2 regions of the Carnobacterium sp. 17-4 genome follow, and region 1 is predicted to be linked to the other one. Evidence: a T-box and tRNA genes for the amino acid it is inferred to sense, from the RefSeq annotation. Region 1 holds a T-box; the other holds one or more tRNA genes.
What was found. The T-box of region 1 lies ahead of CAR_RS04210 (valine--tRNA ligase). A T-box ahead of a tRNA ligase gene usually reads a tRNA of that ligase, here a tRNA-Val.
Positions count from the first base shown of each region.

Region 2: it has a tRNA-Val gene. The T-box ahead of CAR_RS04210 (valine--tRNA ligase) is inferred to sense a tRNA for this amino acid. The anticodon was not compared.

Region 1 is NC_015391.1:859,855-866,404, reverse strand. It holds gene CAR_RS04210 (valine--tRNA ligase) at 1-2,365, opposite strand, end outside; T-box leader at 2,440-2,675, opposite strand; gene tpx (thiol peroxidase) at 2,730-3,221, opposite strand; gene CAR_RS04200 (redox-sensing transcriptional repressor Rex) at 3,346-4,014, opposite strand; gene CAR_RS04195 (amidohydrolase) at 4,167-5,765, opposite strand; gene thiI (tRNA uracil 4-sulfurtransferase ThiI) at 5,907-6,550, opposite strand, start outside.
Region 2 is NC_015391.1:2,612,191-2,618,740, forward strand. It holds gene CAR_RS12435 (PTS transporter subunit IIC) at 302-1,318, shown strand; tRNA gene CAR_RS12440 (tRNA-Val) at 1,411-1,483, opposite strand; gene mnmG (tRNA uridine-5-carboxymethylaminomethyl(34) synthesis enzyme MnmG) at 1,704-3,599, opposite strand; gene mnmE (tRNA uridine-5-carboxymethylaminomethyl(34) synthesis GTPase MnmE) at 3,851-5,239, opposite strand; gene CAR_RS12455 (DUF3891 family protein) at 5,452-6,219, opposite strand; gene CAR_RS12460 (ASCH domain-containing protein) at 6,324-6,550, opposite strand, start outside.

The sequences.
Region 1 (6,550 bases):
CTACATCACTTGAGATTGTCAACCTTTCGGGGTTACAGAAGCGTTCAATATAAGAAGTATTATCCTTCAAGAATTGTTCGATTGTTTGATCGTTTGTTTTGATCAATAACTCAATTTTTTTAGATAACGGTGTATTTACCTCAGAACGAATATTACGAACCGAACGAATCAATTCCATCAATACATCCATCCCTTTGGTTGCTGCTTCATCAGAAAGTTCTGGATGAACAACTGGGTATTCTGCTACAACTAACGATTCCCCTTCGTGAGGAATGTTTTCCCATATTTCTTCTGTAACAAAAGGCATGATAGGATGCAATAGACGTAACGTTTGATCCAATACATAAGCTAAAATACTTCTAGTCGTTTGTTTCGCTTTTTCATCTTCTCCAAATAATACTTCCTTACTCATTTCGATGTACCAGTCACAAAAATCATCCCAAATAAAGTGATACAAGTGGCGACCCGCTTCACCAAATTCAAAACGCTCGAATAAGTCGGTTACTTTTTCAACTGTTTCATTTAATTTGGTTAAGATCCAACGGTCAGCAACCGTTTTTTCACCTGTCAAATCAATTTGATCAACAGTAAAGTTTTCCATATTCATCAATGTAAAGCGGCTAGCATTCCATATCTTATTGATAAAGTTCCATGCAGCATCCATTTTGTCATAACTAAAACGAACATCTTGCCCTGGAGCAGAACCGTTAGACAAGAACCAACGTAGTGCATCCGCTCCATACTTTTCAATAACATCCATAGGATCGATTCCATTGCCTAGTGACTTACTCATTTTGCGGCCATCTGTATCACGGATAAGACCATGAATCAAAACGTTATTGAATGGTCGTTTTCCAGTAAATTCTAAACTTTGGAACATCATGCGGCTAACCCAGAAGAAAATAATGTCGTATCCTGTTACCAAAGTATTGGTAGGGAAATAACGTTTAAAATCTTCAGAATCTTCATCAGGCCAGCCCATTGTAGAAAACGGCCATAAAGCTGAACTAAACCACGTATCCAAAACATCTGGATCTTGTACCCAGTTTTCATTATCTTCAGGTGCTTCCATTCCTACATACAACTCACCACTTGTTTTATGGTACCAAGCAGGAATACGGTGACCCCACCACAATTGGCGTGAGATTACCCAATCGTGAACATTTTCCATCCAACGCATATAGGTATTTTCGAAACGCTCTGGCACAAAATTAACTTTCTCTTCTGTTCCTTGGCTTTCGATTGCTTCTTTAGCTAGTGGTGCCATATTTACAAACCATTGCGTAGATAACCTTGGTTCTACTACAACTCCTGTACGTTCTGAGTGACCAACACTGTGAACCACTTTTTCAATTTTAATCATTCGACCTTCAGCTTCTAGATCTTTTACCACGGCTTTACGAGCTTCAAAACGATCCATCGATTCATACTTGCCAGCCAATTCATTCATTGAACCATCATCATTCATTACATTGATTTGTGGCAAATTGTGACGTTTCCCAACTTCAAAGTCATTGGGGTCATGAGCAGGAGTGATTTTCACAACACCTGTCCCAAAATCCATTTCAACATAATCGTCTGCTACAATTGGAATTTCACGATTCATTAACGGCAACAGAACTGTCTTACCAATTAATTGTTGGTAACGTTCATCGTCTGGATGAACCGCAATTGCTGTGTCCCCTAGCATCGTCTCAGGTCGTGTTGTCGCAATTTCAACTACTCCGCTGCCGTCTGTTAACGGATAACTCATATGATAAAAGGCACCTTCAACATCTTGGTGAATAACCTCGATATCTGATAAAGCCGTTTTAGCTTTTGGATCCCAGTTGATGATATACTCTCCGCGGTAAATCAGTTTTTTATTATACATCGTTACAAATACTTTACGAACCGCTTCAGATAATCCATCATCTAATGTAAAACGTTCACGGCTATAGTCAACTGAAATACCCACTTTTGCCCATTGCTCACGAATCACACTGGCATACTCTTCTTTCCAATCCCATACAGTATCAATAAACTTTTCACGTCCTAAATCGTAGCGTGAAATACCATCTTCAGCTAATTTAGCTTCTACTTTTGCTTGGGTTGCAATTCCTGCATGATCCATACCTGGCAACCATAGAGTATCAAAGCCTTGCATTCTTTTTTGTCTAACAATAATATCTTGTAAAGTTGTATCCCAGGCATGACCTAAATGCAATTTCCCTGTTACGTTTGGAGGGGGAATAACGACAGAATAAGCCTCTTTTGTCTTATCTCCACTTGGCTTAAATAGCCCTTTTTCTACCCATTTTTCATAACGACCAGCTTCTACTTCATTTGGTTGGTATTTAGTAGACATTTTCAATTCATCAGTCATTTTATCTCTCCTTTACAATTTTAATTAAAAGATTTATACAAACAAAAAAAGCACCCATCCCAATAATAAATTATTATTAGGACGAATGCTGTTCACTCGCGGTACCACCTATATTGCGTACTTTACTAATTTCAAAAGTACACCTCTTAGTTCCAATTTTAACGGATCGTTACTCCGAACAAAGTTACTGTATGTTCACCTTGTCAGCTCCCAAGCTACCTTCATTTTACCACGACTAAGAACTCCCAGCATTCGTTCTTTTCTCTATCAGTCAGCAAGTAAAATTACTCTTCTTGTTCATTGCCTTTTATTTTTACATAGTAGCATTAAAAAAGTTATTTTTCAATACGCCTTATGGATTTCATCAACGTGCTGCTCTAGCTGCTTTGATTGCTTTATCATAGTCAGGCTCACTAGACATTTCAGGAACGATTTCTTGATACGTGATTTCACCTCTTGGATTAACAACAAATACTGAGCGTGCTAATCGCTCAAGATCTTCCATTACTAAACCATACGCGTTACCAAAATTTAATTCACTATCATGCAACATTTCCATTGAAATGTCTTTTCCAGCACACCATTCAGCTTGTTCTTCTTTGGTGTTATTCGAAATAGTGATCAATTGTACACCCTCTAATTCGCTGGCGATTTTATTGAATCCTTTTGCTTGTAAAGCACATACTCGCGTATCAATATCTGGAATGACACTGATTAAAACAACTTTCCCCGAAAATTCGCTTAATCCAACTGTTTCATCCGCTAAGTTTTTAATATTAAATTCAGGCGCTTTATCTCCAACCTTTGTTTGAATACCTCTTAGTTTATGTGGCGTACCTTTTCTAGTAATTTCCATATTAAACACTCCTATTCTAAGACTTATCTTAGAACAGTATACGAATAATCATTTTTTAAAGCAATATTTCCGTACAAATAATCAGATTCTATCGTCATCCAACTTATCTGACAGCATATTTATCTCAATCATTTTTTCCAGGTGGATTCCCAGGATATAGTGCTTCATTTTGATAGACCATTGTAAAAATTTCACTAGAGAAATCGATATATTTCATTTGAATAGTATCCGGTACTTTTATTCTTCCAGGGGCAAAATTTAAAATAGAAGTGATACCGGCGTCAATTAGATCATCTATTACTTCTTGCGACACTTCACTAGGTACAGCACAAATGGCTGTATGAATTTGTTCTTTTTTAACGAGTTCTTTCATTTGTTCCATAGGAAAAATTGGTACACCTGATATTTCTTTCCCTAAATAAGGCGATTGAATGTCAAAAGCACACTTGATTGTAATATTTTTTTCTTTCTTAAAATTATTAGTTAAAATGGCTGTCCCTAAATTCCCTACTCCAATAAGCACTACGTTAATGATATTATTCACATTTAATAATTCACGAAATACTTCAGTTACATAAACGACCTCATAACCGTATCCGCTTCTTCCTAATTCACCAAAATGAGAAAAGTCTCGACGAATCGTCGCTGAAGGAATTTGTGTCAGTTGACTCAATTCTTTTGATTTTATGCGCTCTACCCCTGTTTCATTCAATTTTTTTAATGAGCGATAATAGATAGGTAGCCTTTGAGCTGTTGCATTTGGAATTTGATGTATTTTAGTCGTTATTTCCATTTATCCTGCCTCCTGTCCTTTAATTTTCTTCATTATCATAACATCTTTCAAATATTAACTCAATATAATTGTGATGTTAATCACAATTATATTGAACAAAAAAGAAGACTGACGTTTCCGTTCATCTTCTTTCTTTATAGATCTCTTAAGCATTAATCGTTTGTCGAAAAAACAACGTTTCCACCTACAACTGTTTTCGAAACGACTAGTTCATTCAAAGCATCTTTTTCTACTAAAAAAGGATTTTGTTTTAAAATTGTAAAATCACTGATATAACCAGGTTTTATTTTCCCTCTAGAATTCTCTTTATAACCTGCAATGGCACTTCCTGTTGTATAAAGCGATACAGCTTCAAATACAGAAAGCTCTTCTTCCGTAAAATAACGCTTTTTATTTTTTTCGTCTCTTTTCGTTCTAGTAACAGCCGCATGTATACCATAAAAAGGATTGGGTATTTCAACTGGAGCGTCACTACCTCCTGCAATTGGAAACCCGGCATCTTTTATAGTCTTCCATGCAAAGGCTAGAGGAGGATGATTTCTACCTAAAACATCCAGTGCCCACGGCAGATCACTGCTCATAAATTGCGGCTGTAAATCAAAAATCAAAGGTAATTTTTTAGCCTTTTTTAATAATTCAGCGTTTAACCAAGGTGTATGGATCATTCGATCAAGTTGTCCAGGAAGCGGTGGAAATTGATATAACGTTTCAATTACTTTTTCAAATGCTCTATCTCCTAAAATATGGATAGCTACTGGAAGTTTAGCTTTACGTGCAGCCTTGATAAGGGCTATAAAAACTTCATCTGTTTGAACTTGTAGGCCATAATTAGTAGTGCCAGGATACGGGTAACTCATTAAAGCTGTTCGAGATCCTACTGTTCCGTCATAAAAGATTTTCATTGCACCTAGTTCTATATAAGGATTGCCATCCAGATAAATTTCATTTGAACGATTGTAGGCATTTAATTCCTCATGGTGAATCAAGAGATGCACTCGAAAGGCTTTTCTTTTTTCTTCAATAACCGTATGAAACGTCTTTAAGGTTCCTTCAAATCCGTTAAAATAATGTAGATCCTCCGAATGACCCCCAGTGATTCCTTTTGACCATAAATCTTCAATCGCTAGGGCTAAGTATTCTTCTTGCTCTAAAGGAGTCGTCTCAGGAAAAGCATTTATAGCTAAATTCGTTGCTTCATCTTTTAAAATCCCTGTTAATTTTCCTTCTTGATCTAACTGAATTTCGCCACCACCATCATACATCTGACCATCTTTGAGTTGTAGCTGATTGATTAAAGGTGTATTGATAACAACATTATGGTAATCAATTCTGCGAACCAATAAGGGATGCGATGTTGAAATGGCATCCAGGTCCATTTTTGTAAGGGGTGTTGGATCATCTTCCCATTCATTTTCATTGTACCCCTCAACAAAAAGCCATTCATCTAGCTCTAGATGCTCAACTTTTTTTCTGATTTGTTCTAAACTTGTTTTTTTACTTTTAAATTGATTTAAATTCAAGCGGGCCAAACTCATTCCATACCACAGTAAATGTAAATGACTATCTACAAAACCCGGAAATATCGTTTCTCCATTTAAATCGATTTCTTCGCTTATTTTGTTGCCATACTTTTTTTTCAACTCTTCTTCTTCGCCTACAGCCAAAATGGTTTCACCATCAGTAAGGACTGCAGATATCGTTTCGTCTTCTTTTTCCATTGTAAAAAAAAGACCATTTTTCCATAACTTCACTTTGACATCCTCCTATCGTATTCGCTATTTTTATTATACCTACTTAAGTTTTATTTAGCAGTATTAAATTACAGTAAGTAGAAAGATAGAAAAAAGCTAAACATAAAATACATGTCTAGCTTTTTTCAACATTGCATTTAATTATAATAAACTTGAAAAATCAGCTTTTTGTTGTGCTTCTAATGTGTCACCAACAGTAATTTTAGTAATCACCAAACCGTTCATCGCTCTTTCGATTAGTCCTTCAACATCAAGTCGCTCTTCATATTTACGAGCTTTTTCTAGTTTAGGTTGCGTTTTAGGTGCTGGAGGAGCAAAAATCGTACAGCAATCTTCAAATGGTTGGATGGACAACTCGAATGTATCTATTTTTTGAGCAATCTCAATAATTTCATTTTTATCCATTGAAACAACTGGTCGTATGACCGGCGTCGCAGTTACATCATTAATCGCAATCATACTATGCAACGTTTGCGAAGCTACTTGTCCTAATGACTCACCATTAACGATCGCTAATCCTTTGCGTTCTTCGCGGATAAGATCAGTCAATCTCATCATCATTCTTCGTGTAACAGTCATTAAATAACCTTCTGGAACAATTTTTTTTATTTCTTCTTGAATTTCGGTAAAAGGAACTTCAATAAATTGAACGCTGCCTGAGAAAGCAGCTAATTTAGCAGCTAAATCTTTCGCTTTTTGAAGGGCCCGTGGGCTTGTGTATGGAGGGCTGTGGAAATGAACAGCTTCTACATTAACACCACGTTTCATAGTTAAATAACCCGCTA
Region 2 (6,550 bases), 880 kb from region 1:
TTAGAATATTGGAAATAGTCAGAAAACAATTAATGAAAAGGAGATGTTCAATATGAAAACTACAGTCGAATCGTTTAGCTCGCGTTCTCAATTGAACGTATCTTTAGTCATTATTAACTTATTAATTTAGCCCAGGATTCGAACTATTCATTTAGTTGAGTCCTAGTTTGCGTATCTAGGGCTCAATCATCGAACTGATGAGGCAAGCCTTTATACAAAGGCTTGCCTCTTTTTATCTGGAAAATTCGAAGGAGCATAAGTGTTGGATGTCTGTTAAACAAAAATACGGAGGCGATTGAATATGAAGAACTATCTAACAGAAAGAATGTATAAGGCATCATCGGGGATCGCGAATGCTATTTTTGTAACGATTGGGATTGGCTTGCTATTAGAAACAATTGGAAATATGACTGGCTTAACAATTTTAGTTATTATTGGAACGGCCGTTAAAATGTTGATGGCTCCTGCTATTGGTGCTGGTATCGCCGTGATGTTAGGTGGAAATACACTTACAATTTTTAGTGCTATGGCCGCTGGAGCAATTGGAGCCGGAGCTATTCAAACGACAGCAGATGGAATGATCACTATCGCTACAGGTGAACCAATTGGTTGCCTCATTGCAGCTACCATCGCTACATTTGTTGGTAAACGTATTTCAGGTAAAACACCTTTAGATATGATGGCTATACCGATCACAGCGGTCTTAGCTGGTGGTGTAGCTGGCTATTACTTAAATCTTGTTATTGCTCCATTCTTAAATATGGTTAGTGCTTTTATTTCTGCCTCCGTTGCTGGTTCACCAATTATTGGCGCAGCCGTGATTTCAGTCATTGGTGGGCTCGTATTGATGTCTCCTGCTTCTTCGGCCGCTATTGCAATTGCACTAAACCTTGATCCTGTTTCAAGTGCTGCTATGTTGGTAGGAACGACTAGTATGTATATTGGTTTCTCTTTTGTCTCTATGCGCCAAAATAATCTTGGTGGATTCTTAGCACAATTTGTTTGTACACCAAAAGTACAATTGCCGAATATCGTTAAAAATCCACGGATTTTAATTGGTCCAACTTTGGCTGCAGCAGTGGCCGCTCCCATTTCAACGGTTGCTCTTGGTTTTACAGCACCCAGCGCTTTAGCCGGATTAGGTTTTTGTTCACTGATTGCTCCACTAAATATTTTTGTCTCTCAAGGAAGTGGATCATTTGCTGTTTATATCCTGACTGCTTGTTTGGTTCCCATTGCTATTACGGTAGTAGTAAACAAAGTATTGGAAAAAGCTAGTTGGTTGCGTAAAGGAGATATGGCTTTAGTAGTAGAATAATCTGATGGTTGCTATGCCTTCAACTCATTTGAATCCTTATGCAAACGAAAAAGAGACATAGATCCTTAAAAGGATTTATGTCTCTTTTTTTATGGTCCCTACTGGGCTCGAACCAGCGACCCCTACCTTGTCGAGGTAGTGCTCTCCCAACTGAGCTAAGGAACCTTTTATTGTTCGCGTTTGCAACATCATTAAGTATACCTTAAACAATTGATTCCGTAAATATAGTTTTATACTTATTTTTACAGTCCCTCTATTTCCCAGGAAATAATAGTTAGAAAAGTTGTTGGGTAAGACATTTTTTTAACAACTCTAATTATATAATCGAAGAGAACCTAACAATTAAGCATCTGCTTAATTGTTAGGTTCTCTTCGTAATTACTATCTATACTTGTACTTTTGCAATTTTCCCTTGTTCTACATAAACCATTAAAATCGAAATATCCGCTGGATTTACACCACTAATACGGCTAGCTTGGGCAATTGTTTCAGGCTGAATTTTAATCAACTTTTCCTTTGCCTCTGTAGCGATACCATTGATAGCAGCATAATCAATATTTTCCGGTATACGTTTATTTTCCATACGTTTTAACTTATCCACTTTTTGAGAAGCTTTAGCGATATATCCTTCGTATTTCACTTGAATTTCTACCTGTTCTTCTACGGCTAATGGAAGTTCATAGTCTCGAGGAACGAATGCTAAAAGATCTTGATACGAAACTTCTGGACGACGCAAGAAGTCTTTAGCTAATATGCCATCTTTTAAAGGTGCTTGGTTATTTTCAGTTAAATACGTTTGGATTTCAGCAGTTGGTTTCAAACGAATAGAACCTAGACGATCTATTTCTCCTTCAAATTGAGCTTTTTTCGCTACAAAGGTATCGTAACGTTCTTTTGTTACTAGTCCTATTTGGTGACCGATTTCAGTTAATCTAAAATCTGCATTATCATGACGTAACAATAAACGGTATTCTGCACGAGATGTCAATAAACGATAAGGTTCATTTGTACCCTTTGTCACTAAATCATCAATCATAACTCCGATATATCCTTCACTACGTTTCATTACAAAAGGTTCTTTCCCTTGCACTTTAAGTGCTGCGTTCATACCAGCCATAATTCCTTGACCTGCTGCTTCTTCATAGCCAGAAGTTCCGTTCATTTGACCAGCAGTAAACAAGTTTTCGACTACTTTTGTTTCTAAAGAAGGACGTAATTGATGAGGCGTGACCACATCGTATTCAATTGCATAGCCAGTACGCATCATTTCTGCGTTTTCCAACCCTTCGATTGAATGTATAATATCTTGTTGAACATCTTCCGGAAGAGAAGTTGATAATCCTTGGACATAAACTTCTTCTGTATCGCGTCCTTCAGGTTCTAAAAACAATTGATGTCTTGGTTTGTCACTAAAACGGACAACTTTATCTTCAATTGATGGGCAGTAACGAGCGCCTACTCCTTCAACAATTCCTGTAAACATTGGTGCACGGTGAAGGTTATCTTGAATTTTTTGATGAGTCGATTCATTAGTATACGTTAACCAACACGATAACTGATCTTTTAAATAAGAACTGTTTGGTGTTTCATAGCTAAAGTGATTCGCTTTTTTATCACCTGGTTGTTCTTCCGTCACACTGTAATCAATTGTTGAAGATTTAACTCTAGGAGGTGTTCCGGTTTTAAAACGATTTAATTCAAAACCATTTTCTAGTAAACTTTCAGAAAGTTTAACAGATGGTTGCGAGTTATTTGGACCAGAAGAATATTTCAGTTCGCCAATGATAATTTGACCACGAGAAGACGTACCTGCTGTTAAAATAACTGCTTTAGATCGATAGATTGCACCAGTATTTGTGATGATTCCTTTGCATATACCGTCTTCAATAATTAGTTCATCAGCAATTCCTTGTCTTAAAACAAGATTTTCTGTTTCTTCAATGGTTTTTTTCATTTCATTTGCATACATAAATTTATCTGCTTGGGCGCGTAAAGCTCTAACAGCAGGTCCTTTACCGGTATTCAGCATTCTCATTTGAATATATGTTTTATCAATATTGCGGCCCATTTCACCACCAAGAGCATCAATTTCTCGAACGACGACACCTTTAGCCGGTCCTCCAATTGACGGATTACAAGGCATAAAAGCAACCATATCTAGATTAATGGTAATTAAAAGTGTATGACTTCCCATTCTTGCTGCGGCTAATGCGGCTTCTGATCCAGCATGACCTGCACCAACAACAATTACATCAAAATTTCCAGCTTCATAATGATTCATTTAAACAATCCCTTCTTTCGCGTCTTTCTTTTTTAACTATTTACGTCTAATTTACTTTTTGTTTTATTCATTGATTTGAGTGGCTTTTAGTTGAGTTTCGCTTCCCAGTGTCTAACGGGAAGTTTAGCATTTTTATAGTTGAGCTGCGTGTCTCATCCTCTCGAGAAAAAGATAAAACTTCTTCGGGGTAAAAACCCCCTACGAATTTTTCCTGTTTTCTTGTCGAGGATAAACGAGACACTCCGCATCCTTTATTTTCCTAAACAGAATTGGCTGAATAGTTGGGTCAGCAGTTCGTCTTGAACACTGTCTCCTGTAATTTCGCCTAATAGATCCCAACAACGTGTCATATCTATTTGAATAAGATCAACTGGCATACCAGCTTCTACTCCATTGATGACTTCATCTAACGCCTCTTCTGCATCATTCAATAGTGCAATATGACGTACATTAGATACGTAAGTAGCATCACGTTCACCAGTTTGTCCAGTAAAAAAGAGAGCAGCTATTTTCTTTTCTAAAACATCTACACCTGATTTAGATAAAATAGAGGTCTTCACAATACTCTCTGGATCTACTAGCACTTCTAGTTCCGTTAAATCTAATTTGTTTGGTAAATCCATTTTATTTAAAATAATAATACGGTGGTGTTGGCTTGTTGCTTCAATTAAGGCTTTATCTTCTATTGTTAAAGGTTCACTTTGGTTAAAGACTAACAATACTAAGTCTGCATCGCTCAAGGCTTGACGACTACGTTCTACACCAATGCGTTCAATAATATCTTCTGTTTCACGGATACCTGCTGTGTCTACCAGTTTTAATGGCACACCTTTAACACTGATGTATTCTTCAATAACATCTCGTGTGGTACCAGCGATATCTGTAACAATGGCTTTTTCTTCATCCAACAAGTAATTTAATAAGCTTGATTTCCCAACATTTGGTCGTCCAATAATGGCTGTTGCAAGACCATCTCTTAAAATTTTCCCTTGACTAGCCGTTTCTAGCAACTGTTGAATTGAAGCTTTAACTAATTTAGCTTTTTCAATCAACAATTTCGAAGTCATTTCTTCAACGTCATCGTATTCAGGATAGTCAATATTCACTTCTACTTGAGCTAATGTATCTAGTATGTCTAAACGCAAATTGCGAATTAAATTAGACAAGTTTCCATCTAATTGCTTTAATGCAACATGCATAGCTCTGTCTGTTTTAGCACGTATCAAATCCATTACTGCTTCTGCTTGAGACAAGTCGATTCGTCCGTTCAAGAAAGCTCGTTTTGTAAATTCACCGGGTTCAGCTAAGCGAGCGCCATTTTGTAAAACACATTGCAGAACTTGATTGACAGAGGTAATCCCCCCATGACAATTGATTTCAACGACATCTTCTCTAGTAAAGGTTTTGGGTTCACGCATAACAGATACCATTACTTCATCTATCGTTTCATTCGTTTTTGGATTTTCAATGTGGCCATAGTGAATAGTATGACTCTTTTGTTCAGCAAGTGCTTTTGAACCAGATTTATATACGCGATCTGCAATTTCAATAGCTTGTTCCCCACTCAACCTTACTATTCCTATTGCCCCTTCGCCAGGAGGCGTCGAAATAGCTGCAATTGTTTCAAATTCTAATGTCACGCTCTCTCACTCCTTCTATTTTTTTGCACGAAAAAAGTGCCCACTCCACCCTTTTGATTTTTACAAAAGGAATGGAAAGCACTTTGACTACTTTTATCATTCAGATAAGTTATTTAATTTTTTAGTATAGTTAATGTTAATTTGTTGTTCCGTTAAGACTATACAAGTTCTCTAACTATTTGTCAATAACTTCAGTTGACTTTATTCATGATTTACATTGATGATTTAACACTGATTTGTACTTCTTCGTACTCTGCTTCATTGTAGCTATCTAACAGTCCCTTTTCCATAATTGTTGCTTTAGAAACCACTTTTTGAATCATTCTACTATTAATAGAGCCTTCAAAAGGGAAAATGTCTAATGCAATCGTTTCTTCATCGATCCAGCTTGGCTGCATATTTGTTTCATTCAATCCAAGTTTTTCAGATAATGAGAGTCCTTTTTTAAAAAAGGGATGAATCGTTTCTTTAGTGGCTCCAGGTTCGTTGACACATGCATAGACAGAAAGAGTATCTCCTAATGCCAATAAAGCGTAATGGAAATCAAAAATACGTTTATCAAAATGATCCAATGCAGCAATGATTCGATTTTTCCGTTCTTCTTCTTGCTTAAGAAATAACTGTGACTCTTTGGATGAATCTTTTAAAAAGAATTGAATATAATGTCTGCTGCAAAGTAATGCTGCATAAGCATCAATTTTTTCAACTTCATCGATACCATAAGTATAAAAAATAATCTTCGGTGCTTTCGGAAAATCAAAGAGTGAATAAGGAACTTGCTTTTTATCGTTCCAAAAAGGGCTTTTATCAAGATATTCCCATCCATAGTCATGCATGCGAATGGCATAATCTACTGATTTCCTTAACTCTTCACCTTGAAATAAAGTTGTTTTCCATTGAGCTATAACGTCTCCAGCGAATTGAGCATGGTTCTTTTGTTCAATCATAACAAAATCATTTTCCCGTTCTCTAATAATCATACTGATGCACCCTTTCAATTTGTTTCAGTTAGCCATCAGCTAGAATCTTCATTCTTTTTGACGACCGTTTCACTTTTCATTATACCATTATTTTTGAATTCCTCTTATTTATAGATTACTTCAAATTCTTCACACACGACAAGAATATTATCATGAAAAGCTAATCCGCTTTGCTTATAAGATTTTTCAAAAAAGGCTTCGTGAACTTCTCTCCAGTACCGTAATGATTGATCTCCTTCACCTTCTTTAAATGCATGTTCTTCAGATACTTCTAAAAAAGGGACCACAGACACTTTGATCGTCTTTGTGATACAGACTGCCTCGTCATTAG